2 regions of the Bacillus sp. 05T22 genome follow, and region 1 is predicted to be linked to the other one. Evidence: riboswitches for the same ligand, from Rfam matches in the RefSeq annotation. Region 1 holds a riboswitch; the other holds the start of a gene.
What was found. A riboswitch is a leader RNA that binds a small molecule or an ion and turns the genes downstream of it on or off. The one in region 1 is predicted to bind S-adenosylmethionine.
Positions count from the first base shown of each region.

Region 2: another riboswitch for S-adenosylmethionine. It lies ahead of AC1DIT_RS20755 (ABC transporter permease); the one in region 1 lies ahead of AC1DIT_RS07960 (bifunctional homocysteine S-methyltransferase/methylenetetrahydrofolate reductase).

Region 1 covers NZ_JBFTMC010000016.1:12,316-24,099, reverse strand. The annotation lists gene AC1DIT_RS07995 (DUF3912 family protein) at 1-57, opposite strand, end outside; gene AC1DIT_RS07990 (hypothetical protein) at 293-604, shown strand; gene AC1DIT_RS07985 (hypothetical protein) at 643-1,134, opposite strand; gene AC1DIT_RS07980 (hypothetical protein) at 1,148-1,705, opposite strand; gene AC1DIT_RS07975 (DUF3966 domain-containing protein) at 1,846-2,118, opposite strand; gene AC1DIT_RS07970 (undecaprenyldiphospho-muramoylpentapeptide beta-N-acetylglucosaminyltransferase) at 2,199-3,257, opposite strand; gene metH (methionine synthase) at 3,276-6,674, opposite strand; gene AC1DIT_RS07960 (bifunctional homocysteine S-methyltransferase/methylenetetrahydrofolate reductase) at 6,674-8,506, opposite strand; SAM riboswitch class I at 8,577-8,687, opposite strand; SAM riboswitch class I at 8,890-9,002, shown strand; gene AC1DIT_RS07955 (methionine biosynthesis PLP-dependent protein) at 9,073-10,185, shown strand; gene metC (cystathionine beta-lyase) at 10,182-11,345, shown strand.
Region 2 covers NZ_JBFTMC010000085.1:6,822-18,605, forward strand. The annotation lists gene AC1DIT_RS20730 (DedA family protein) at 1-276, opposite strand, end outside; gene AC1DIT_RS20735 (class I SAM-dependent methyltransferase) at 263-853, opposite strand; gene AC1DIT_RS20740 (ABC transporter permease) at 998-2,947, opposite strand; gene AC1DIT_RS20745 (ABC transporter ATP-binding protein) at 2,934-3,704, opposite strand; partial or broken gene metQ (methionine ABC transporter substrate-binding lipoprotein MetQ) at 4,264-5,069, opposite strand; partial or broken gene AC1DIT_RS20755 (ABC transporter permease) at 5,116-5,516, opposite strand; SAM riboswitch class I at 5,615-5,724, opposite strand; gene AC1DIT_RS20760 (putative ABC transporter permease subunit) at 5,904-7,478, opposite strand; gene AC1DIT_RS20765 (ABC transporter ATP-binding protein) at 7,468-8,184, opposite strand; gene AC1DIT_RS20770 (SdpI family protein) at 8,326-8,958, opposite strand; gene AC1DIT_RS20775 (autorepressor SdpR family transcription factor) at 8,955-9,227, opposite strand; gene AC1DIT_RS20780 (response regulator transcription factor) at 9,435-10,130, shown strand; gene AC1DIT_RS20785 (sensor histidine kinase) at 10,133-11,155, shown strand; gene AC1DIT_RS20790 (FtsX-like permease family protein) at 11,250-11,784, shown strand, end outside.

The DNA.
Region 1 (11,784 bases):
ATTCCGGTACGGCCCATCTTTTACATATGCTTTTTGCCCTGTAATATCAAAATCCAAGATTCTCACCTCTTTTACTACGCTCAACTTGAAAATACGTTTCCTTTTATTACACCTATTTCTGTATATATATGATGAAACAGTAAAAGAGTCCTTCCTTTATTACAATTATTTTTTCTTTGTTTCATTTTTATAAATTATACGTGAAAATTAGGAAAAACTGCACTTGGAAACGCTTTCTTAAATTTATTTCATGTTATAATGGAAAAGCAGAACTGCGTAAAGAGGGAGAAAAATGGATATAACAATTATTACAAAAGTAATCGAAGCATTAAAATCATATGGATTTCAAGATGTAACATACTGTGAGGAAACAAAACAATTCTTATTTCATAACCAAACCGATATTATGAGCGGCTATGCAGAAATAACATACAGCAGCCAATTTGAAAAGTTTAACGTGCAAATTCATCCGATTGAAACCCATCATCAAGCAGAGTTACAAGAAGTTGAAAAACACATTCAATCTTGTATACGAAAAGTCGAGTATTTAAATGCACTTCTTACAGGACAAAAAAAATTAACTGACAAAATTATTATTATGTAAAAAAGAACGTGATTATCTCACGTTCTTTTTCATTTTCATTATTGTATATTCATCTTCTCTTTCAATTGTAAACTCGTCACAATCTCTAATGCATCCATTGCTTCTCCAATTGTCATATCAAAAATTGTCTTATCCTCTATGTATGGAAACTGTCTAAAACGTTTTTCGAGCATTTTCACTGCATCTGATGTAAACGCTGCACTATCTATACCAAATTCTGTTTCAAGAAGAACGATCCAATCTAAGATATGAAATCCTAAACCATTTACAAATGAAATAAGTTTTTCTTCAGGTTGTGAAGATAGAAATACATAACGTTCCATTTCACTAAAGAGTTCTTCACCTAAAATTTCTGCGAGTTCTTCATCATGTTCACGATTTACAATTTCATCATATCCATAATCGTCTGCAAGTTCTTCTACTTCTTCCCCGTCTGCACAAAGTAGCTGACTACGCAGTGCACCTTTTTTGAATTCACTTTTTTGTATAACTTCTAAGAAGCTTGTTTCCCATCCTTGTTCTAAGTTCATATTTATAACTCCTTTATGCTTTCTTTATTTTTAAATATATATTTTGATTGCATAACCTTACATGTTCAGATAAACGAGACGCTTTATATATTTTACCATTCATATAGACATGTGGATCAATTAAGCGTTCCTTCCCACCCGAGTAACAAATATCATACTCTTGATTATTCTCTTCTACTATTACATTTGGATGTAAAGTAGCCAATACACTCGTTATCTCTTCATCACGACAACATTTCAATTTTTGAAGCACTGCCTCATCATCGCACAAGAAATCTTCAGTATGTATCACATGCTTTTCTAACGCTAGTTGCAAAACTTTTGTTAATACATGATAACTATATGAGCCTAATGGATGTAGAAAGAAATCAATTGTTTCTTTGTAATAGACTGTTGTAAACCACTCTGCCGCCTCTAGCGTACTAAGACAGATTTGTTTTTCATGGACAATTAATTGATTTAAAAATGTAAGAACTTCTTGTTTTGAAATCATTCCATATGTATATAAATCGCGAATTGTATAATCTATACGATCTGCGCATAGAGCTGGTAGTGGTTGTTCCAACAGCATCCATTATTCCCAGTTTTGAAGCATTTTAGAATCATACCCATATTTATAAAAACTAAAGGGAAACTCCTTTTTTATCGTTAATAATAATAATAATAATAATAGAGAAGGATTTCGCCAAAAGGAATCCCCACCTTCAAAACTTATTTTGCGTTTAAGTGGTGGGGCGCCTCATGCTCTTCTCTTATTTTTTGCTTTTTATCACTTTCATCGGCTAACATTTCTAACTCAGCTGTTATTTCCGATTTTTCTAAGTTTCGTTCTTGTGAAAATTTTCTTGAAATGTAAATAATAACACTACCAACGTATAGCACAAAACATATAATCAGAGCAGTATTTTCATAAAGACTCAGCTCCAACACAGTCACTCCTAATCCATTCGTATTTTCACGCTTAAAGAACTGGAATTCCCCTATTAAATCTCTGTTATTGTAACATAAATAAAGTAATTCTTCGAACCTTTCATTCTACTAAAAAAGACATGATTTTTTAGAAATCATGCCTCCGTAATATATTTCATAATGGTCTGTGCTGCTTCTTTTCCACTATACTTTTTTAATTCTTTTTTATACTTCTCACAATTATGATTTAACTCTTCTATATGCTTCATAAGGGATGTCACTGTTACAGTTTCTTCATATAAAACCGCTGCATACCCTTGTCTTTCAAACGATTGTGCATTTAAAATTTGATCTCCGCGGCTTGAAGCTTTCGGTAATGGAATTAAAAGCATCGGTTTTTGCAATGTTAAAAATTCAAAAATCGCATTCGATCCAGCTCGTGAGATGACAAAATCAGTTGCCCCTAACACATCTGGCAATTCTCCGTGCACATATTCAAATTGCCTATACCCTTCTATACCTTGTAACGTCTCATCTAGATTTCCTTTTCCGCATAGGTGAACAACTTGATAATTTTTAAGGAGCTGTGGCAATGCTTCTCGTACTGTTTCATTGATTTTCTTTGCCCCTAGACTTCCTCCCATAACCGTGATAACTGCTTTTCTAGTATGGAACCGAAGAAAGTGTAATCCTTTTTCACGATTTCCACGTAGCACTTCTTCCCTCACAGGCGAACCTGTATAAACCACCTTTTCTGTTGGCAAATGTTGTGCAGCTTCTTCAAACGTAACAAATATTTTTGAAGCAAAACGGAGTGCAATTTTATTCGCTAGCCCTGGTGTCATATCCGATTCATGTAACAAGACTGGAACACGATTTAACCATCCGCCAATTACTACTGGTACAGATACAAAACCACCCTTTGAAAAAATAACATCAGGTTTTAATTTTCTTATTCGTACATAAGCATCCATAACACCCTTCATAACGAGAAAAGGATCTTTTATATTTTTTAAATCAAAATAACGGCGTAACTTTCCGCTCGCTATACCATAGTATGGAATTCCTTCGTTCTCTATAATCGTTTTTTCAATCCCTTGATGAGAACCTATATAAGAAATATCCCAGCCCTTTTTTTGCAAATGTGGAATAATTGCTAAATTAGGTGTCACATGTCCAGCCGAACCACCGCCTGTAAAGACTATTCTTTTCATACCTCTCCCCCTTCTACACTATAGTACACTAAAATATCGTGCTTCAGGGTGAGCAAATACCATTGCCGTTACAGATGCTTCTGGCTCCATCATAAATCCTTCTGTTAGTGAGATTCCAATCTCCTCTGGCTGAATTAAGCGAAATAGTTTTTCTTGATCAGCAAGTTCTGGGCAAGCTGGATAACCAAAAGAAACACGAATTCCCTGATATTTTGTACGGAATCGCTCTTCCATCGTCATCTCCGGTAAATCCGGAATTCCAAAACGATCACGAATCAACATATGTGTTTTTTCAGCGAGTCCCTCTGCTAGCTCTAGCGCTAACGATTGAATCGCATGGCTGCGTAAATAATCCCCTTTCTCTTTCCATTCTTCCGCAATATCACGAACACCTTGTCCCACTGTAACAGATAAAAAGGCGACATAATCCATTTCATCACCGACAGGACGTAAGTAATCCCCTAATGTACGGTACGGAGCTTTCCCTTGTCTTGGGAATGAAAAACGCTCTAGCACACGTGTACGATCTTCTGGATCATAAATAATAATAGTTTGTCCATCACTTTGGGCAGGAAAAAATTGATAAACTGCTTTTGGACGTAGCCAAGATTGTCCTTCTTGTAATAGTTCATCAATTAAATTGTTTAACTCATGCGCTCTCTTATCACCTTCTTTTAATAATTTCTTCACATTTCCTTTTAAACCAAGGTGATGACCAATTAGCATTTGCCTGTTTAAAAATGGTGCAAGATGTGAAACTGGAATATCACGAAGTACAACCCGTTTTGTTGAGTCCGGCACCATAACTTTTGCTTTCGGCAACGGTTCAATGACAGCTGGTATCTCCACTTTTTTCTCCTCTTGTTTCACGATATGAATGTGGCGATTTTTTTTATCCTGCTTCATTTTTTCTCGTTCTTCTTCTTTTTGCAATCGATTGATAAGATCGAGTCCTGTCATCGCATCACTTGCATATAATACAAGTCCATTATAGGAAGGTGAAATACGGTTATCTGTAAACTTTCTTGTCAATGCTGCACCACCTACAACAATGGGAATATCAATATTTGCCGCTTGTAAATCTTCGGCAGTTGCTACCATTTGCTGCGCCGATTTTACTAATAATCCAGAAAGTCCGATAATGTCTGGTTTCTTTTCTTTTACCTCTTGCACAATGCGATCAGAGCGTACATTAATTCCTAAATTGACAATATCATAGCCGTTATTTGATAAAATAATCTCTACAAGGTTTTTGCCAATATCATGTACATCACCTTTTACAGTTGCTAATAATACTTTTCCTTTTTTCGCACTATCGCTAGATTCCATATAAGGCTCCAAATACGCAACAGCAGCTTTCATACTTTCTGCACTTTGCAATACTTCAGCAACGATAAGCTCATTGTTATTAAACAAACGACCCACTTCGTCCATCCCCATCATAAGCGGACCGTTAATAATATCAAGGGGCTTTCTTCCTTCTGTTAGTGCGAGACTTAAATCTTCATGTAAACCCTGCTTCGTTCCTTCTACAATATAATTTGCTAACCTTTCATCAAGTGTTAATGTTTCTTGTATGACTGCTTCTTTTTTCTTAGCAACCCGGTAAAAGTTCGTAAATTCTTCCAGTGTTTCTTTCGTTGTTTCGAATAATAGTGCATCTGCGAGTTCCTTTTCCCCTTCTGGAATGGATGCATAGCGCTCTAGCTTTTCAGTATTCACAATTGCGTAGTCAAGCCCAGCCTTTGTTGCATGATATAAAAAGACCGAGTTTAGCACTTCGCGACCAGCTGGCGGTAAACCAAACGATATATTACTTACTCCTAAAATTGTTAAACATTCTGGCAGTGATTCTTTAATAAGACGAATCCCTTCTATCGTCGCTGCTGCCGAACCAATATATTCTTCATCACCAGTTCCTACCGGGAAAACGAGTGCATCAAAAATAATATCGGATGGACGTATACCATATTTCTTCGTTAATAACTCGTAACTTCTCTTTGCAATTTCTAACTTTCTTTCTGCACTAACTGCCATGCCCGCTTCATCAATCGTTCCTACTACAATTGCCGCACCATATTTATGAAGAAGGGGTGTTACTTTCTCAAAACGCTCTTCTCCATTTTCTAAATTAATAGAGTTAATAACCCCTTTTCCTTGTATATACGTGAGAGCTTTTTCCATAACATTATCATCCGTTGAATCTATCATAATCGGAACTTTTAATACTTTCGTTACTTCTGCCAAAAAGTTCTCCATATCTTCCACTTCATCACGATCTGGATCCGCCATACAAATATCAATAATATGGGCATTTTTCTTCACTTGCGCTCTCGCAATTTCAGCAGCTTCTTCAAAATTCCCTTCAGCTACTAATCGCTTCAATTTTCTTGATCCAATAACATTTGTTCTCTCTCCAACAAATAATGGCCTCATAGAATCATCATATTGCAACGCTTCTAAACCACTAATACCGTGGCCTTCTCGTTCATGATTCTCACGTGGTTTAAGGGACTCAAGTGAAGCTTTTATCGCTCGTATATGATCAGGCGTTGTCCCGCAACAACCACCGATAATATTGATCCACCCTTCTTCAGCAAATTGTTTCACCTTTTCTGCAAGTGAAGTCGGTGACTCATGATAATGTCCATTCTCGTCTGGAAGACCGGCATTTGGATAACAAGAAATATAACACTCTGATAAGTCAGAAAGAGAACGAATGTGTTCGCGCATAAATTCTGGTCCTGTAGCACAGTTTAATCCGACAGATAATGGTTTCATATGCTCAATTGATAAATAAAATGCCTCGATTGTTTGCCCCGCTAACGTTGTTCCCATCGGTTCAATGGTTCCTGAAATCATAAGCGGAACCGTATGATTTGCTTCCGTAAACGCTTCCTGAATCCCTAAATACGCCGCTTTCACGTTACGCATATCTTGGCTGGTCTCTACAAGCAATACGTCAACGCCACCTCGTAATAAGCCCCGAGCTTGTCTCGTATAAGCTTCAATTAGTTCTTCAAATGTTACACCGCCTGTTACACTAATTGCTTTTGTTGTTGGCCCCATCGCACCTGCTACATATACTTCTTTACCACTCTCCTTTACCGCTTGCTTTGCTAAAAACGCCGCTCTTTCATTTAACTCTTCATCTAAATGAGATAGCTCATAATCATGCAATACGATATTCGTAGCACCAAACGTATTTGTTTCGATAATATCCGCACCCGCTTCAATGTAAGCTTTATGGATATCTAAAATAACATCTGGCCTTGTTTTTACTAAGTATTCATTACAACCTTCGTATTCTTCGCCTCCAAAATCTTCTGCAGTTAAATTTGCCTGCTGAATCATCGTTCCCATCGCGCCATCTAATATTAAAATATCATGTTGTAATCTCTCTTCTATCGGTCTCATCAGTTGATTCCCTCTTTCACTTCTTGCTTTTCTTTCACATACTTAACGAGATTTTCTGTAATTTCATATTTCAAAAATGGCGTAATGAGATAAATACCGTTAAAGTATTTCATTGCGGCATTAATTAATTCTTGAGAAATACGAATTCCTTCTTCAATTGCAGACTCCTGCGTTTCATGCCCATCCATTCTCTGTCTTACTTCCTCAGGCAATGTAATGCCTGGCACCTCAAAATGAAGAAAATCAGCATTACGTTTACTTACTAAAGGCATAATTCCAATAAAAATTGGTTTTTCTAAATGTTTTGTCGCCTCGTATATTTCTTCAATTAAGGCTACATCGTAAATTGGCTGTGTTAAGAAATACTCTGCACCAGCTGCAATTTTCCTCTCCATCCGCTTCACCGCTGCTTTTAAATGTCTCACGTGCGGATTAAAAGCTCCTCCAACAGAAAACCTTGTCGCTGAACCAATGGATTTTCCTAAAATAGATCGACCATCATTCATTTCTTTAATCATTTTAATTAATTCAATAGAAGACAAATCATATACAGAAGTCGCTCCAGGAAAATCCCCCACTCGCGCTGGATCACCTGTTAAAGCTAACACTTCTTCCATTCCTAAAGCTGATAAACCAAGTAAATGAGATTGCAAACCAATGACATTATGATCACGGCACGTTAAATGCGTCAGTACTGGAATATCATGCTTCGTTAATAATGCCCCCATTGCCATATTTGAAATGCGCGGGGATGCTAACGAATTATCTGCTAACGTAATGGCATCTGCTCCCGCTCTTTTCAATGCCCTTGCCCCTTCAAAAAAACGCTGCGTATCTAATGTTTTTGGGGGATCTAGTTCAACAACCACCGTTGTTTGCTTCCTCGCTTTTTCTGCAAGGGTAACATGAGTGCTAGCACGTTTTGTTTGGATATGAACTACTTGTTGTCTTTGAACAATTTGTTTTTCTGTAACAGGCGTTACATTCGCAATTACACGCTTCATCCCTTCAATATGTGCTGGCGTTGTACCACAACAGCCCCCTAACAAACGAATACCTTGCTCAATAAATTTCGGTGTCATCTCTTCAAAATAAGCAGGGCTTCCTTCATATACGTAACATCCTTCTACATAGTTTGGAAGGCCTGCATTTGGATAAGCCGACAAATAACCATTTTTAGGAATCGATATCATTTTGAAAGCTTCCGTCATATGAAGCGGTCCTAACTGACAGTTTAAACCGACTATATTTGCACCGTAATCTAAAAGCTGCGTTAATATTCCATTTACATCATTTCCATTTTGCGTTGTGCCTGCTTCATGAAGCGCTAGCTGTGCAATAATTGGAATATCTGTTTGTTTTCGCAATACTTTCACTGCATGTAACAATTCGAACTCATCATAAAATGTTTCTAATAATAATCCGTCAACCTTTTCTTCTAATAATGCTCCCGCTTGCTCAAGTAGCATAAACTCTCGTTCCATATCAGTCGTTGTAACGGCTCCGATATGCTTCATCCCACCGATGGTCCCTAAAATGGCGTTCTTATCTGTTACAGCTGCTTTTGCAAGTTTAACCGCTGCTTTATTAATTTGGGTGACCTGGTTTTCCAAACCATACATGCGCAATTTCGCTTCATTTGCACCATATGTATTTGTTTGAATAATATCTGCCCCAGCAGCTACATATTGTTTATGAATAGATATAATAAGATCTGGATCAGATAAGTTTAATTCTTCAAAACTACTTTGCAAACCATGAGAATGTAATAACGTACCAATTGCGCCATCACCAATAACAATTCCTTTTGATACTAAATCTAGAATTTTCACTTGTCTCCCTCTTTTCTATCAATATAAAAACCCCCTCTTCATCTTGAAGAGGGGGACATCATCAATCCTCCTCTTATCATGCAAAACAAATTGTTTTGCAGGTATTAGCACCGTTTCAAACATTTCGTTTGAAGGTTGCCGGGTTTCACAGGGCCTTTCCCTCCACCGCTCTCAATAAGAGTTTTTCTTTATTATTCATCTATGTTTTAAAAGGAAATACGTGTACCTTTTAACAATCTTTGTTAATTTTCTCATAAATTTAGCATGGGATAGACTAAAAGTCAATTGAATTATCAGAAGAATAAAAATTGTTTAAAATAAAGTTGCAATTCAATTATCTTTTGTTGTAAAGTTAAAAGCATAATAAAATTTCATACAAAATATTCTTATCTAGAGAGGTAGAGGGACTGGCCCTATGACACCTCAGCAACCATTAACATGTTCGTTAATAAGGTGCTAATTCCAGCAAATTGTGAAAAGATTTGACAGATAAGAAGAAGACTATATTCGCATGAAAGCCTTCTTCTTAGAAGGCTTTTTTTATTTTTATAAAGGAGGAATTTCACATGTCAACAATCGAAACAAAACTAGCACAAATCGGAAATCGAAGCGAAACTACAACAGGAACAGTTAATCCCCCTGTTTACTTTTCAACAGCTTATCGTCATGAAGGAATTGGAAAATCAACAGGCTTTGATTATTCACGAACAGGAAATCCAACACGTGGTCTTTTAGAACGCGCAATTGCTGATTTAGAAGAAGGTGAACAAGGCTATGCCTGTAGTTCTGGAATGGCAGCTGTTCTTCTTATTCTTTCCTTATTCCGTTCTGGAGATGAACTTATCGTATCAGAAGATTTATACGGAGGGACCTACCGCTTATTTTCGGAACATGAGGAAAAGTGGAATATTCGATGTAGATACGTAGATACACAATCTATTAAACAAATAGAACAAGCTGTCACTTCTCAAACAAAGGCTATTTTTATCGAAACACCGACCAATCCATTAATGCAAGTCACTGATATTGCAGCTGTCGCAACTGTCGCAAAACGGCACGGCCTACTTCTAATTGTCGATAATACTTTCTACACTCCTTATATACAACAACCATTAACAGAAGGCGCAGATATTGTCCTTCACAGCGCAACAAAGTATTTAGGTGGACATAACGATGTACTAAGCGGCCTTGTCGTTGCAAAAGGTCAGACACTTTGCGAAGCACTTGCCCACTATCATAACGCTTCTGGTGCTGTATTAAGTCCATTTGATTCGTGGTTATTAATTCGTGGTATGAAAACATTGGCTCTTCGTATGAATCAACATGAAGAAAACGCAAAGAAAATCGTTTCTTATTTAAATGAGGAGAATGGTGTAACCGATGTTTTTTATCCAGGAAGGGGCGGCATGATTTCGTTTCGTCTTCGCGATGAAAAATGGGTAAATCCTTTCTTACAATCTTTATCGTTAATTACATTTGCAGAAAGTCTTGGCGGGGTTGAAAGTTTAATGACATATCCAGCAACACAAACACATGCAGATATCCCGGAAGCAGTGCGTACAGCACGCGGGGTATGTAATCGTCTTCTCCGTTTTTCCGTTGGCATTGAAAACGGGGATGATTTAATTCAAGACTTAAAGCAAGCTATTAAACATATAAAAGAAGGTGTAAGAATATGAGTTATTCGTTAGATACACTCTTACTTCATAACCAATATAAACATGATTCACAAACAGGAGCTGTTAACGTTCCCATTTATAATACATCAACATTTCATCAATTTGATGTAGATGCCTTTGGAAAATACGACTACAGTCGCTCTGGGAATCCAACACGTGAAGCACTTGAAGACATAATCGCTTTATTAGAAGGGGGAACAAAAGGATTTGCCTTCGCATCTGGAATTGCAGCGATTTCTACTGCCTTCCTCCTTCTCTCACAAGGCGATCATGTTCTCATTTCAGAAGATGTATACGGGGGAACATATCGCATTGTAACAGAGGTTCTGTCTCGTTACGGTGTTTCACATACATTTGTTGATATGACAAATGTAGAGGCAGTAAAACAAAACATTAGACCGAATACAAAAGTCTTTTACATTGAAACACCCTCCAATCCATTATTAAAAGTAACCGACATTCGTACTGTTTGCGAATTAGCGAAATCTACTGGAGCTCTTACTTTTGTTGATAACACATTTTTAACACCACTATTCCAAAAACCACTCGAACTTGGAGCAGATGTGGTTCTCCATAGTGCGACAAAGTTTATTGCTGGTCATAGTGATGTTACAGCTGGATTAGCAGTTGTAAAAGATGAGGAACTTGCTAAAAAACTCGGCTTCCTGCAAAATGCATTTGGCGCTATATTAGGCCCACAAGATTGCTCTCTCGTTCTTCGCGGTCTGAAAACATTACACGTACGTCTCGAACACTCAGCAACAAACGCGAATAAAATTGCTCTTTATTTACAAAAACACTCGAAAATTCAGAATGTGTATTACCCTGGATTAGAATCACACCTTGGCTATGACATACAACACTCACAAGCACAATCTGCCGGTGCTGTTTTATCTTTCACGTTACAATCTGAAGATGCTTTGCGAAAATTTTTATCACAAGTCAAACTTCCTGTATTTGCAGTAAGTTTAGGAGCTGTGGAATCCATCCTCTCCTATCCTGCAAAAATGTCACATGCAGCATTATCACAAAAAGCACGCGATGAAAGAGGTATTTCTAATTCATTGCTCCGTTTATCAGTTGGCCTTGAAAATGTAGATGATTTAATTACCGATTTTGAAAATGCGCTTTCTTTTGTAGAGGAACCTGTGAATGCATGAGAAAATTCCCATCTGATACAGAAATAAAATGTTTCACATAATAAAAAAGGATAGACCACCATAAACTCATCATATGCACTTAGGCAAAGTCCCTCTATTGAAGATAATAAGCCATTAATATATCCTCTCCATAAGAACCATCTTCATATTTAATTTACTTCCGTTGTCTACCTTCTTTTCATCCAAGATTATATTCTATAGAAACATATAAAATCCTTTTTTCTTATTATTTTTAAAATTTCGTATATTAATTGAAAGAATAAAAAAATCATGATAAAATTGTGTTACAAATGTATCTGTATATTCACGATTCTTAACAAAAAATACTGTGTTACAAACGTACAAATTTTGCAAAGTTATTTACATCATGTTCTCTTTTCTTACAATTTCTTTACTTTAGAACATTTTTTCTGCAACAACTATTTTCTTTTCTTTAGAT
Region 2 (11,784 bases), on a different contig from region 1:
ATACTTCGCCTTTTTCTTTTTCATCAATTTATCAAGTACTTTATCACCAAAAACCTTTCCAAGTATATATCCTAAAGAGAGGCCGGATACGACACCTAAATAGGTTAATAAAAATGCTGGAATTACACTTAGTATGCCTACTGACGATACAAACCCACCACTCATCACAATCATTTCATCTGGAATTGGCATACCTACAATCCCAAACCATAAACAAAAGAATAAAGCCGCATAGCCATACTGCTCAATATAGGATAACAATTCATGTAATTCCATTAGGCGTATGACCTCCTAGCCTTTTTCTACAACTAAGAACATGTGCTGGAGGAAGATTCAACCAAACCTTTTTTAGTGAAATTTCCTGAAAAAAGGTTTGGATAAATGCTTTCCTTGCAAGCGAATATTGAAACGTAATAAACTCGCCGTCCTCACTTAATGACTCCATTACACTGGATAAAATACGAGATGATACTTCCGTTGGTAAGGATGTAAAAGGTAACCCTGATAATACATAATCAACCTTCTCTATTTGTAACTCCTTTATATATTTCTTTATGTTCTCCGCTGATCCATGTATAACCAAAACGTTTGGATCGTCCTTAAACTGCTTCTGTAACTTTTTGAAAAAAACTTCATTAATTTCAATCAAGATAAATATTGTATGTTCTTTTTTTCTCTTTATAATCTCTCTCGTGAATGATCCTGTTCCAGGTCCCAATTCTAGAATATACTTTGCTTCTTCGAAATTAATCGCGCCTACCATCTTTTTGGCTAATATGTTAGAACTAGGTGCAATTGCTCCAGTATTCTTTGGATGTTTCACAAATTCGGTTAAGAATGTAATAAGTTGCATCTCTAACCTCTCCCGTTCATTCAATATCGTCTAATATAGCTCCAAGTATAACTATCATTTTTTAAAAAATAACATGGAAATTTCTTAAGATTTTATGAAGAAATAAAAAACAGCTACCGCCTATAGCGATAGCTGCTTCCTTCATTACTTCGCGCTCACAATTTTATAGTAAGAACGAACTGTTAAGAAGTAATATCCAATGTAAATTACACTATATACTCCGATACTAATTAGTAGTGGGATTAATATTTCAAATGGTAGCAAGTTTGATAAGCCTTTTAATGCAAATAAACTGTGGCAAATCCCTACTACTAATGGAATTGTAAAGATAAAGCTTACTTGTTTTGCAATTGCTTTTTTCATTTCTTGTTTTGTAACCCCGACTTTACGTAGTACAACGTAACGATCGCGGTCTGCACTTGCTTCTGTTAGCTGTTTGAAGTAAATGATGGAGCCTGTTGCTAGTAAGAAGACAAGTCCTAAGAATAGACCGATAAACATCATTAATCCTGTTGCTTCCAGCATACCATGGAAACCAGTGTAGAAATCATTGAAAGGTCGCGCAACTTCTGATTCTCCAGCTGGCATCACTTTCTTTAATTTCTCTGTTAGCACTTTACTATTCTTCTCATCTTTTACATCGATATTTTTAACGATACGTGTGTCAGCTACTGCCTTCGCACTCTTATATACTTCATCTGGTACAACAACGAATAGTTCTCCTAAGTTCGTTATATTACGTCCTTCAGCACCTTTAATCGTTAATGTTTTCGCTTCATTACCAATCGGGAATACCGCTTTATTCCCTTTATATACAGTGCTGAACTCCTGCCCTTCAATATACATACCATCAAATACGAATGCCTCGTTAGCCGCCAAACTTACAGCCTCTACATCCATATTCTTTGCTATGTTATTAAATGCTGATTGCGATACAAGCTGATATTTCTCGGTAACTAAATAATTTGTATTCATACCCATATCTGCTTTTTCGCCTTTAAACTTCCCTTTAACAGGAACCATTTCTATTTCGAATTGGTTCGTTACAGGATGCTTCTGTTTCTCTTCACCCAAAATCGCATTTACTTTATTGTCAAGTGCCGCATCCTTTTTCTCGTAAGAATAACTGTGCGGCGCATAACCTTTCGTTTGTTTAAACGTGTTGTAATACATCGTAACAGACGTACCAACTGCAGTTAATGTTACCGCACTTAATATTGCAATAGTTGCTAGAGATTTTGCATTTCCTTTAATGCGGTACAGTAACTGTGACGTCGTTACCATGTTCATACCGTTATAGAAAGATGATTTCTTATGTCTTGCTCGTTTTAATACAAACACTGTAAAGAACATAAATAGTAAGTACGTACCAAGTACTGTTGCAAGTAGAATGTAAAGCGCAACTGTCATAAAGTCTGCATATTTAATAGCTTTAATATACATCAGTGATAAGAAATAACCTGAACCAATTAAACAAACTGAAATCAATGCCATAATCATTGATCCTTTTGGCATCGCTTCCCCTTCACGCTCCGCACGGAAAAGCTCAATTAATTTAAAGCGATAGATTAAACGATATCCTTGCAGTGATGTATAAAGGATAATCACAAAAAAGATAATTGCTGTATCAATAATTGCTCCCATTGGTACTTCAAAGTGAACATTTAAGTTTAGTCCCATCATACTTACTAATAACTCAAGGAATAACTTCGAAAGTACACTACCAATTGCAATCCCGATTACTAATGACATCAAACCCATCAGCATATTTTCATAAAATAACATTTTACCAATTTGTCTTTTTCGAATTCCTAGTAGTGAATAGAGTCCAACTTCTTTTTTACGTTTCCGTGTAAAGAATCCGTTAGAGTATATAATAAATACCGCTACGAAAATAATTAGCATCACACTGGAAACTTGGAATGCTCCACTAATTTTCTTAGAACCTTCCGCTGCCTTTTCCATTTGTGAATTATACTGAAGTGCCTTAAATGTAAAATAAATGACGATGCTAAAGATCATCGATGCAAAATATAAAAAGTAATCTTTAAAGTTCCGCTGTATATTGCGGAGGGCAATGCTAGATAACGTCATCCATTGCACCTCCGGAAATTGCGGACATTACGTCTACTACTTGTTGGAAGAATTGTTTACGAGTTAATTCCCCGCGGTGCAATTCTTTATATAACTCTCCATCCTTAATGAAGATAACTCGTTTACAATAACTTGCCGCAAACGCATCATGCGTTACCATTAAAATTGTTGAATTATCATATTCATTTAATGACTTCATACTTTCTAATAAGTCTGTTGCTGATTTTGAATCAAGAGCTCCTGTTGGCTCGTCCCCAAAAATCATACTTGGATTTGTAACGATTGCACGTGATGCTGCGCAGCGCTGCTTCTGTCCACCCGATACTTGGTATGGGAATTGACTTAAAATATGGTCAATACCAAACTTCTTCGCAATTTCAAGAACGCGGCGATCAATTTCATTTGCTTTCACTTTTGATAACGCAAGTGGTAATGCAATGTTCTCTTTCACCGTTAGCGTATCTAATAAGTTATAATCTTGGAAAATGAATCCTAAATGATCACGGCGGAACAATGCTAATTTATCATCATTCATTTTCACAATGTCTTTCCCATCAATTAAAATCTCACCGCTCGTTGCATTATCAATTGTAGAAAGAACATTTAAAAGAGTCGTTTTACCAGATCCAGAAGGTCCCATAATTCCAACGAATTCACCTTCTTGCACTTGTAAGTTAATACCTTTTAACGCTTCAAATTTATTTCCACCTGTATCATATACTTTTTTAATATTTTTCGCTTCTAACACTGTTTTCATCTCTATATCCCTCACTTCTTCTATTCTCTATTTTCACTATATCTAACTCCTACTCTTGCCACTATCGATGTTTCTTACACAAACATGACAGTTATGTAAGGGCGCTTATATAACTACAGATTGAAAAACCACATAACACCTAATCTTTAAGTGGGAAAGAGCATTCGGCCATGCGTAGAAGCGATTAGTGCCTTTTTCAGCCCCATGCCACGTGAAAACGAAGATAGAAAGTGAGTGGGGATTCGCTTGTGTATGCATAACCGCGTTTTATATGTTGGTAAATCAAAATGAATATATATACTAGTAGAAAAACACACATTTAACTTTATGAAATAACTACTTTGTTACTATAGCACCCGGCTAACATACCATCTATTCATTCTCCTTACACGAACATTACATTTCTGTAAGGTTAAAAAATCCGGTACTGATGATTCAGCACCGGATTCCTTATGAAAGAGTAATATGAGTGATGTACTTAAGCTATACACATAAAGCAACTAACTCCTGTGCTTGATCTTGAAGAGCTCGCTCTCGAAATTCTCCATTCTTTCCAAAGTTATTCTTTTACAGGAATAACTGCACCTTTATATTCCTTATTAATAAAGTCTTCAATTTCTTTCGAATGCAATACTTCTACAAGTGCTTTAATTTCTTTTTTATCTTTATCGCCTTTGCGAACGGCGACTACGTTTACATATGGAGAATCATTACCTTCAATCGCGATTGCATCTTTCCTTGGATTTAATTTTGCATCAATTGCATAGTTAGCGTTAATTAAAATAGCATCCCTTCTTTATTGTTATACATTTGTGCTAATAAACCAGGCTCAATGTCTGTTTTGAATTTCAAATTTTTCGGGTTTTCTGCAATATCTTTTACGGTTGCTTTTACAGGTTCTATACCATCTTTAATTTTCAAAATACCTTCTTTTTGTAAAATCGCTAAACCACGTCCATGATCAGTAATTGCATTACTCATAATAATTGTTGCTCCATCTGGAAGCTCTTTTAGGTTTTTATATTTTTGAGAATATATACCGATTGGTTCTATGTGTATTTTCCCAGCTACTTCAAAATCATATTTTTTATCTTTCATTTCTTTCTCTAAGTATGGAAGGCCTTGGAAATAGTTCGCATCTATTTCTTTATTCGCTAATGATTTATTTGGTAATACGTAGTCTTGGAATTTTTCAATTTCTAGTTTTACACCTTTTTTCTCAAGTAACGGTTTTGCTTTTTCTAAAATAACTGCATGCGGTACATTAGAAGCACCAACAACAAGCTTATTTTCACTTTTTCCTCCACAAGCAGCTAAACCAAAAATTGCCGTTGTAATAAGTGCTGATAGTAATAGTTTTTTCATGTTGTAAACACCCTTCTTCTTTTTTATGTATTTATTTTTTATCAATTCACGTTGTAACAAAATCACTAATCCATTGAATTAGGAAAACAACGAGTACTACACAAATTGTTGCAATGATTGTCACATCGTTATTCCTGCACTGAAATCCTTCTAAATAATCAAGTTTCCCTTTTCTACCAGCACTGATAACACCAGCCATTGCTGTATAGTCGTTATGGTAATACCAACTACTGGTGCTAGTAAGGATTCTAGAATTAATACCTTCCCAATAATCGTGCTCGTTTTGCTCCTATTGCTTTTAAAGCTCCAATAATTAAAGCTGGCAGTTCTGCACTTACCCCACGGAGAATCTTCGTAAACGGAATCGATAAAATAACTAAACATTCAAAATATCGAATGTATTATAGGATAAATATTACCATCGACTGTATAAATCGCTCTGTTTTCTCACAGAATATCCTTCACTCTCATTCGAACAACAAAAAACCCTTCTGCTTTTAGAATGAGCAGAAAGGTTTATATGCATATATCAACATTATCCCTTCCTCTCATCTCTCAAAGCATTTGCTTTGCAGGAATTAGCACCATTTCAACGTAAAAGTTGATGGTTGCTGGGTTTCACAGGGCACAGTCCCTCCACCTCTCTTGATAAGAGAAATCAGATTTAATTTTCATCCGATTTGAAATTTATGAAATTGTCTATATTTTATGAATTGAATTCTATCAATATACACTCGTTATATCAATAGGAATTTTCGCAAAAAACAAAACTTCAAAATATTAGCTTGATGGGTATGGGGTAGCACCTCTTATAAATCCCTTAACCAAAACCACTCATTTTATACTTCCTCTAGATTCATTGTTATACAGTAGCACGGTAATACTAGAAAGTATTGCAATAACTACAAAAGTAAATATCCTATAGCTCGATATCACAGCAGTACCTATAAGAAAGGCAGGAATGACTGCCAGAATCATGCCGCCAAACATACCAAGAAAAGCTCCCATACTCTGTTTCACTACTTGCGTTTCTGACACCCAATCATAATAAGCAAATCGGTTATTAATAAAAATCCCCCATACTGCTGAAAAAAATGAATATATGATTGGAGTTATTACGATTAAAATTGAAGTCCAAATACCTGGATTTAAACCTATAATCATAAGGATAGCGCTAATAATTGATGTAGGTATGCTGAGTGAAAGATTCATGAGAATCTTACTGTCATAAATCATTTTCGGTGTAAGAGGCAATGACTTGATAATCCATACGTTTTTCCCCTCGAGCGACAATGACACACACGTTGTACACGTCATTGCAATCATTGCTGAAATAACAAATGGAGCAACCTTTTGTAAAAGCGTTTCGATTCCAGGATATCCAATGAATTGACTTGGCCCTACTATAACGACTGCAAGTGAGAATATGACTGCCATGACAACTCCCATACCGATATTAATCACATATACTGTAGAAGAAAAGAAACGCTTCCGTTCTTTTTTATATAATGCAATCAACACTTTTTCTTTCTTCATATGATCAATCTTGTAATCGGAACGCGTATGGTACGTAGAAACTCCTGTATTGATTTGCTTATATTTAAGCGAGAGTATTTTTACAAAAAGATAATACCAAATAACTGATATGCTGACAAAAAGAATAAAAGCTCCTATATTCGCATCGACAATTGCTTTTTGAAAAATGTTAGCTAGCGGATACACTTTAGTCAATTGTTCCGAAAGGACTGCTCCAATCCCTTCCAAATCAGTCAGGCTATATTTCGTATTTCCCTGCTTGAACATAAAGTAGCCAAATATAATAATTGCCATAAAACTTAAAACGGTAGTGACTCGATTCGCATGTCTAAACTTAGATGCTATCGCCGTAATGCATGCACCAAAAACAGCCGCAATTGTTGTTGGAATTAAAGATACTGTAAACAGAGTTATGATCCACATTACATAGAAAGATATTGACGGATTCTCATATATACAATAAATAATCCCCATCGGTAGCATGATGACCATTGAAAAGACAGTATTTAATACGTACAAATACAAAAATCTACTAGCAATAATCGTATCTACACGAATCGGTAAAGACATAACAAAATCATAATCCTTAAAGGCAAAAATTTCACCATTCGCCTTAAACATAGTGAAAAACAAAACTAATATACTGCTAATAACAAATGCATAGACCGGAATGACTTCTCCTATCCCAAGTTTGATTAATCCATATGCCGCGCTTCCACAATATAGCATCAACATGACAAAAACCAATGCAATGGTTGCTGAAATTAAAATTTTATTCTGCTTCTTTTTCTTATCTTTTTCATATTTAAACGTATTGAGGCCGAGCTGCGTGATGAAACGAATTTTTAAAAGGGCCAGCATATTACTTCTCATCGGCAAGCACCTTCATAAAGAGCTCTTCTAATGAATTTCCCTTGATTAAAGACTTTACTTCCCCCGAGATTGCTAGTTTCCCTTTGTGAATCATCGCTATCTTATTGCATAACTTCTCTGCTACATCTAATACATGAGTAGAAAAGAAAATCGCACTGCCTGATTCACAAAGTTCCTTCATCATCCCCTTAAGTACAAGAGCCGCCTTTGGATCGAGACCAACAAAAGGCTCATCTAAAACTAATAATTTTGGATGATGCACAACTGCTGATATAATCGCTACTTTTTGTTTCATACCGTGTGAGTAGGAGGATATTAAATCCCCCAAATATGGTGTAATCTCAAAAGCATCTCCATATGTTTGTATCCGTTCTTCTCTGTCCTTTACAGACACCCCAAAAACATCCGCCACAAAGTTCAAATATTGAATCCCTGTTAGTTGTTCATATAAATCTGGATTATCAGGAATGTATGCCATGACCTTCTTACACGTAATCGGGTCCTTTTTTACTGAATGCCCATCAACAAAAATTTCGCCCTCCTCAAAGTCTATAACACCTACTAGCGACTTAATCGTCGTACTTTTCCCAGCGCCATTATGTCCAATAAACCCAAAAATATCTCCCGCTTGAACAGTTAAACTCAAATCATCTACTGCTTTTTTGCCACCTTTGTAGGTTTTGCTAAAATTTATGATTTCTAACATACTCTCTCCCCCAAACGATTTAGACTCACATATAACAAAACTGAATATTCAGACCTATATAATTAAAATGATACGCAATAAGACTTCATCCTCACCACATATCATTACTTGCAAACGTCCTTACAGAATCGTATCTACTATTTATAGTTGTTCCTTTTTATATAAAATATAAGAATATCCATTCGTCAACACCACAGCTACTAGTATCATTGTAAGCATCATATAAGACCTCCAACTAGCTGGCACAACAATACTTACGATCATCATAAGTCCTAAAATTACAAATACCTTCCCACTAAAACGGTGTGTTTTGCGCCATACTTCTTCATTACTCAATGTCCATGGGTTACGCATACCCACAAAGAAATTCGGTTTACACTGCGGTAAATAATTACCAATAATTAAAAATAAAATTCCAACAAGTAATTCGGGGATCCGATTAATAAATAATTTATACCCTAAGCCATTTGTAATGATATCTATGTTTCCGATAAATAAGACAACTAGCAGGCTATTATTTATCATCATTAAAGCTTTAGAAAATTTTTCATAGTTTTCTTTCTTTGGATCAATCTTTTGTAAAACATTTAGAAATACATAACAACCAATCATGATACCAACCATAGACATCATTCCAGTTAATTTCGAAGAAAATCCATCAGCGGTCCCGCCGCTCCAATGGGTTGCGATTGTATCTGGCAAGTATGGCCAAGAAATTGCCCATGCTACACATGTTATAAGAATTAGTATGATTGCCAAAAGATGCTTTTTCATTTCCCCTCTCCCCCTTTATTCGTAAACGTAAACACCCAAGTTAATAAATCTTGAAAAACAGTAGTATTTAAGGAATACACAACAAATTGTCCTCTTTTTTCATCTTGTATAAGTTCCGCGTTTTTAAGTGCACTTAAATGATGTGAAATACTTGGCTTTGTCATATTGAAGTGTTCGGCGATTTCTCCAGCCGTTAAATCGCCTTCTTTTAATAAATCTAATATTTTTCGCCTTGTTGGATCTGCTAATGCTTTAAATGCTTGGTTCAATGTCTTTCTTCCTTTCACTAATTAGACATTTAGATATTTATCTAAATGTTAAAATAAAAAACGTTTATTGTCAATTAAATCCATAACCCTTTTTGCTTTTTCCACTTTTATCCTATACTGTTTACTAGCACTCGTTTCAAGGTAATGAAAAGACAAGAAACACATGGTACACTATAGCTACAATTGTTTTTTAGGAGGAATATACATATGTATAAAATTTTAATTGTTGAAGACGATCCAAATATCTCATCTTTACTTCAGTCTCACATTCAAAAATATGGTTATGAGGCTGTTGTCGCTGATAACTTTGATGATATTATGGATTCTTTTAATAGAGTGAAACCACACCTAGTACTTCTAGATGTCAACTTACCGAAGTTCGATGGCTTCTACTGGTGCCGTCAAATTCGTCATGAATCTACTTGCCCGATTATTTTCATTTCTGCTCGTGCTGGTGAGATGGAACAAATTATGGCGATTGAAAGCGGTGCGGATGATTATATTACAAAACCATTCCACTACGATGTTGTAATGGCGAAAATTAAAGGTCAATTACGCCGTATTTATGGTGATTATGCTCCAAATATTTCTGAGCGTATTGTTGAAGTAGAAAGTTTGAAATTATTTCCTGAACGACCAGAAATCCATTTTGGAACGGGGCAAGTTCTTCTTACAAAGAAAGAAGCTATCTTGGCGGAAATGTTATTATCGAAACACCCTCGTACAGCAAACCGCGAAGATCTATTAGCTGCACTTTGGGACGATGAAAGCTTCGTTGAAGAAAACACATTGAATGTAAACATTACACGTCTTCGTAAGAAATTTAATGAGCTTGGTATTGAAAATGCAATTGAAACAGTACGCGGATTAGGGTATCGTTTTAACGCAACTTGGAGTGAATAAGAATGAAGTTATTTTTGCGTGATCATTTTGCGTTTTTTCTATTATATGCACTAAACTTCGGTATCATTTTTATTCTCTATGATGCTGTAGATGGATTCCAAAACAACAAATTCTACTTTATTGTATTAAGCTTATATTTATTTATTTGCTTTCTCGCTTATCGCTATGTTCGCAACCGCAGAATGTACCACAGATTAAGTGAGCCACCAGAAAAAATGGAAGATGCGTTTATTGAAAGAGCAACTGCCCCAATGCCACACGGCGTAAATGAGCTTGTTCGGACTCAGTATCGTCTATTCCAAAAAGAACTGCAATCATATGAAGTCAAACAACAAGAACACCAATTGTTTATTAATCACTGGGTACATCAAATGAAAACGCCAGTTTCTATTATGCAGCTGATGGTACTAGAAATGGAAGATGAACATCTCATTCCGAAGTTTAAGAAAGAACTAGAAAGATTAAATCAAGGACTTGATATGGCGTTATATATGGCGAGGCTGAATAACTTCCACGAGGATTTCCATGTAGAAACACTCTCCTTAAAAGATGCTGTAACGAAAAATATCAATGGCTTAAAGGAACTCTTTATTCGCAACGGAGTCTTCCCTGTTTTAGAAGTTCATTCCGATCTTAAAGTTGCTTCGGACGCAAAATGGTTAAAGTTTATCATTTACCAATTAATGACAAATGCTGTTCGTTATTCTGGTGAACGCGGAAAGAAAGTCTTCTTGTCTGCTTATCGAAATGGAAAAGATATTATTTTAGAAGTTCGTGATGAAGGTGTTGGTATCCCTCAGGAAGATGTTCGAAGAGTATTTGAACCATTTTACACAGGGAAAAATGGACGTACTTTCGGAGAATCAACTGGTATGGGGCTTTATATTGTCAGTAAAATTTGCTCTTATTTAGGTCATTCCGTGAAGTTAGACTCTGAAGTAGGCAAAGGAACTAGCATTAAAATCATCTTCCATAACGCTTTAAATCATCAAGCAGACGGCTCGGGGAAGGTGATTGAAGAATGAACATACACAATTTCAACAAAATGTATGAGAACTCACTCTCATACATTTTTTGCAACATGACTACATCTTTTTCTTCTAGTTGGAGGTATACAGCATGACTTTTTGGCAGTTTGCATTTAAAAACGTAACGCGAAATTCCCGTGCTTATTTTGCCTACTTTTTAAGCAGTGCGTTTTCCATTGCCATTTTCTTTTCGTTTGCAGTATATTTATTTCATCCTCGGTTACAAAATTTAAGTACAGTTGATGGAATTACAGGGTTAATGGTATTTTCAGAAGTGGTCATTGTGTGCTTTTCCTTTTTCTTTCTGCTTTATTCCATCGGCACTTTCTTAAAAGTTCGTAAAAAACAATTTGGAGTTTTAACCGTTTTAGGAATATCGAGAAAGCAATTAAAACGTCTTGTTTTTATGGAAAATATGTTAATTGGGATATTGTCCATCTTTGTTGGCATTCAACTCGGACTCGTATTCTCACAATTTTTCTTATTAGTAACAGCAAAAATTACACACGTTCCAGGATTGTATTTATATTGGCCTACAGGAGCCATCATTTTAACAACAACAACCTTTCTTGGACTCTTTATCATTGTTTCTGCTTTTACTCCTATGCTCATTCGCACACGAAAAG